DNA from 2 places in the Chitinophaga sp. CC14 genome. Region 2 is predicted to be linked to the other one. Evidence: riboswitches for the same ligand, from Rfam matches in the RefSeq annotation. Region 2 holds a riboswitch; the other holds the start of a gene.

Region 1 (2,207 bases), on a different contig from region 2:
AGGCATTACCGACCTGGTACCGGCTGACATTACCGACGCCGCACAAACAAAGAAAGCCGTAAAAGGCAGCGCCGTGGTATTTCTTACTGCCGGTCTTAAATATGATATCAAGGTATGGTCAGACGCATGGCCAAAGATTATGACCAATGTAATTAATGCATGCAAAGAGGCCGGTGCAAAACTCATCTTCTTCGACAACGTATATCCTTACGGGTTAGTAAACGGCCCAATGAAAGAAGATACGCCGTATCATCCGGCCAGTAAGAAAGGAGCGGTTCGTGCGGCCATTGCCACCCAATTGATGAATGAGGTGAAGGCCGGTAACCTGACCGCCACCATTGCAAGGTCCGCCGACTTCTACGGTCCCGGCGCCGATAAAACCGGTTTCCTCAACCTGCTGATCATCGATAAGTTCAGGAAGAACAGCAATGCCATGTGGCTTGGAAAAGACGATCAGACACACAGCTACACCTTTACGCCGGATGCCGCCAAAGGATTGTACCTGCTTTCCCAGGACGATACTTCCTGGAACCAGGTATGGCATCTGCCCACCGCCAACCCTGCGCCCGATGGCAACGGATATGTGAATATCATTGCTACCCAGATGGGCGTAAAACCTAAGTATATGAAGCTGGGCAGCTTTATGCTCACGCTCTCCGGGCTGTTTGATACCACGATCCGGGAAATGAAGGAAATGCTGTACCAAAGCAACTATCCCTATATTTTCGACTCTACAAAGTTTGAGCAGCATTTTAAAGTGAAACCTACTTCTTATGAAGAAGGCATCCGTTTAACACTCGCACATAAACAATAGTCTACTGATTTTGTAGGAAAATAAATTTGGAAGTTATTTTTTCTGCCTTATCTTTGCACCAGTTCTTTAAATAGCTTATCAAGAAAGGAGGAGGGACATGGCCCGACGATACCTTAGCAACCATCACTGTGCAAACAGTGAAAGGTGCTGCATCCATCCCGGTTTACGGACCAGGAAAGATAAGTCAGATCAATAGTTTTACTTTATATTATTCTTCCAATATTAGAAAACTCATCTGGCTCCCAGGTGAGTTTTTTTTATGCTCCCACCTTTTTGATATGCTCATTTAACGGACCTGTTTAATCAATTTTCATCAAACTAAAAATCAAACAAAGATGAGCACTATCACTGAACTGATCCATTCTATTCCCGTAGATCCGCAAACAGGCGCTATTGCCGTGCCTATTTATCAGACCTCTACTTTTGTGCAGGACGCGCCTGGCGTAAATAAAGGATACGACTATGCCCGGTCCAATAATCCTACCCGCGAAACCGCAGAAAAGATCATTGCGAAGCTGGAAGGCGGCGCTACTGCATCTGCCTTTGCCAGTGGCCTGGCAGCGATTGACGCGGTGATCAAACTCCTGAAATCGGGCGATGAAATTGTAGCAGTAGATGATATTTACGGAGGTGCGTTCCGGTTATTCAATAAAGTATATGAGAAGTTTGGTATCAAAGTAAACTATGTGGATACTTCTGATACGCAGGCGGTGTTCAACGCCATCACGCCGGCCACACGCCTGATCTGGCTGGAAACGCCTACCAATCCAACGTTGAAGATTTCAGACATTGAAGCCATTGGCCGCATTGCAAAAGCACATAACTGTTTGTTTTGTGTAGATAATACCTTTGCTTCCCCCGTGCTGCAAAAGCCGCTGCAGCTGGGCGCCGACCTGGTGATCCACAGCGCTACCAAATACCTGGGCGGCCACAGCGATCTGATTGCAGGGGTAGTAGTAGCTAAAACATTACAGCTGGGAGAGGAGATCAAATTTTATCAGAATGCCTGCGGCGCTATTCTTTCACCATTCGACAGCTTCCTGCTGATACGTGGTATCGAAACATTACATCTGCGTATTAAGCAGCATGGTATTAACGCGCAGGCGCTGGCAGAATACCTCGAGAAACATCCGGCAGTGGATAAAGTGTTTTACCCGGGGCTGCCATCGCATCCGGGGCATGAGCTGGCAAAGCGGCAGAGTAAAGGGTTTGGAGGGATTATATCTTTTACTTTGAAAGATGACAGGGCCGAAGCAGCTACTGCTTTTGTTACATCCACGCACTATTTTAAACTGGCGGAAAGCCTGGGCGGTATCAAAAGTTTGTTGTGTCACCCCGCGGCCATGACCCATAAATCCATTCCCGCAGAAAAGAGAAGGGCAGCAGGCGTGAG
Region 2 (2,207 bases):
CAAAGCTTTCTGCCAGCTTAAATAATTTGGTGGCGTTTACGATACGGATCGCATTTTTGATATTGTCGCTTTTCAGGGAAAAGCTCACCAGTGCGCCGTAATTTTTTTGTTGTTTACGGGCAATGTGATGGTTTTTATGTGTGGCCAGTCCGGGATAAAACACTTTATCCACCGCGGGATGTGCGGCCAGCCAGTTGGCGATGGCATTGGCGTTGCTGCATTGTTTTTCCAGGCGCAGGTATAATGTTTCAATACCGCGTATGGTGAGCCATGCTTCAAACGGGCTGAGGATACTACCGGAAATATTCTGGTTATACCGGATCTGGTCTGCCAGTGTTTTTGAGTTTACTACTACGAGGCCGGCAATCACATCACAGTGTCCTGCGAGGTATTTGGAAGCGCTGTGGATCACCAGGTCGGCGCCCAGCGTTAACGGCTGTTGCAGTAATGGTGTGCTGAAGGTATTGTCTACCGCCAGCAGGATATTATGTTGTTTAGCGATTTTGCTGATAGATTTAATATCAGAAACGCGCAAAGTAGGATTGGTAGGGGATTCCAGCCAGATGATTTTTGTATTGGGCGTAATGGCGGCCAGTACTTTATCGAGGTTGCTGGTATCTACAAAATTTACTTTGATACCAAAGCGTTCAAACATGTGGTTAAAGATCTGGAAGATGCCACCGTAGGTGTCTTCCACGGCCATGATTTCATCGCCGGTCTTTAACAGCTTCAGCACCGCATCTATGGCCGACATGCCGCTGGCAAACGCAAATCCGGCAAACCCTTCTTCCAGGTTGCAGATGAGGTCTTCCAGCACTTTTCTCGTGGGATTGTTTGCCCGCGAAAACTCAAAGCCTTTATTGATGCCGGGTGATTCCTGCACGAAAGTGGACGTTTGATAGATAGGCACAGAAATGGCGCCTGTCAGTTCGTCTACCGGTATGCTATGAATCAGTTGTGTAGCTGTTTTCATGTTATAAATTATTTTTAATGATGTTCAATGTGCACAATTGCCAACTGCAACGATATCATTAAAGATCAACTTAAACAACAACAAATCCATGAAAGGGGTGGGGAAGGGGCATAAAAAAAGCTCTCCCGATTGTTGGAAGAGCTCCTTTAGAAAGTTATATATATCTGTGAAGTATTATCTCTGCCAACTTATCTTTCCCCGATTTGCACCGGGGCAGGAATTAGCACCTTTTTCCTGATTGTAATAATCAGGAAAGGTTGCTAAGGCATCGCAGGGCCAAGTCCCTCCGCCTTTCTGGATAAGTGATGTGTAAGAACTGGCGCAAAGGTAATATCACTTTGAGCAGATTTCCAAATTGGAGTTGGAATTTATTTATTAATCGATGTTTTATTACCTTTGGATGATATTATTTTGTACCCAACCATATCTCTTATGTTTGTTAACCCGTTGCTCTCAGAAGAGCTGTTCCAGCACATCTGGGCATTCCGGCTATTTAAGCAGGATCATCTAACCACTACCGGCGGAGAATCAGTACAGGTACTGTTTCCCGGTATTCACAACCACAATGGCGGGCCGGATTTTTCGGCCGCAAAAATCAGGATCGGGGCTACCCTCTGGGTAGGCCAGGTGGAGCTGCACCTGCGTACATCCGACTGGTTCCGGCATGGACACCAGCACAATCCCCAATACGGGCGTATCATCCTGCACGTGGTGTTTGTTCACGACATGCCCGCCGTCGGGATCAGGGAGGCGCCCTGCCTGGAACTGCAGCAGCATATTCCCAAGTTGCTCCTGCAGCGGTATGAGGAGCTGCGGCAGTTGGCGCCCTTTGTACCGTGTGCGCCGCATGCTTCCCAGGTGCCGTCGCTTATCTGGCTCAGCTGGAAAGAGCGGTTGCTGGCGGAGCGCTGGGAACGTAAGATCGGCAGCCTCCGGGCCTGGCTGCAGCACAACCGTTACAACTGGGAAGAAGTGTGTTACTGGGCGGTGGCGCAAAGTTATGGCACGCCCGTAAACGCCCTGCCGTTTCTGCAGGTAGCACAGTCGCTGCCCTATAAAATGCTGATGCGGTACCGGCACCTGCTGCTCCAGCTGGAGGCCCTGCTGTTTGGTCAGGCCGGGATGCTGGAAGCGCCCCAAACAGACGGATATGCGTTACAGTTACAGGATGTTTACGGGCACCTGCAACATAAGTTCCGGCTAAGCCCTATGGCCGGTCATCAATGGAACTGGC

The links. Region 2 has a riboswitch for S-adenosylmethionine ahead of PV783_RS09555 (trans-sulfuration enzyme family protein). Riboswitches for the same ligand answer to the same signal wherever they lie in the genome.
Region 1: another riboswitch for S-adenosylmethionine. It lies ahead of PV783_RS17595 (trans-sulfuration enzyme family protein); the one in region 2 lies ahead of PV783_RS09555 (trans-sulfuration enzyme family protein).

Annotation. Positions count from the first base shown of each region.
Region 1 is NZ_JARBFY010000003.1:1,850,826-1,853,032, forward strand. It holds gene PV783_RS17590 (NAD-dependent epimerase/dehydratase family protein) at 1-814, shown strand, start outside; SAM riboswitch class I at 887-1,000, shown strand; gene PV783_RS17595 (trans-sulfuration enzyme family protein) at 1,150-2,207, shown strand, end outside.
Region 2 is NZ_JARBFY010000002.1:60,328-62,534, forward strand. It holds gene PV783_RS09555 (trans-sulfuration enzyme family protein) at 1-973, opposite strand, end outside; SAM riboswitch class I at 1,159-1,278, opposite strand; gene PV783_RS09560 (DUF2851 family protein) at 1,406-2,207, shown strand, end outside.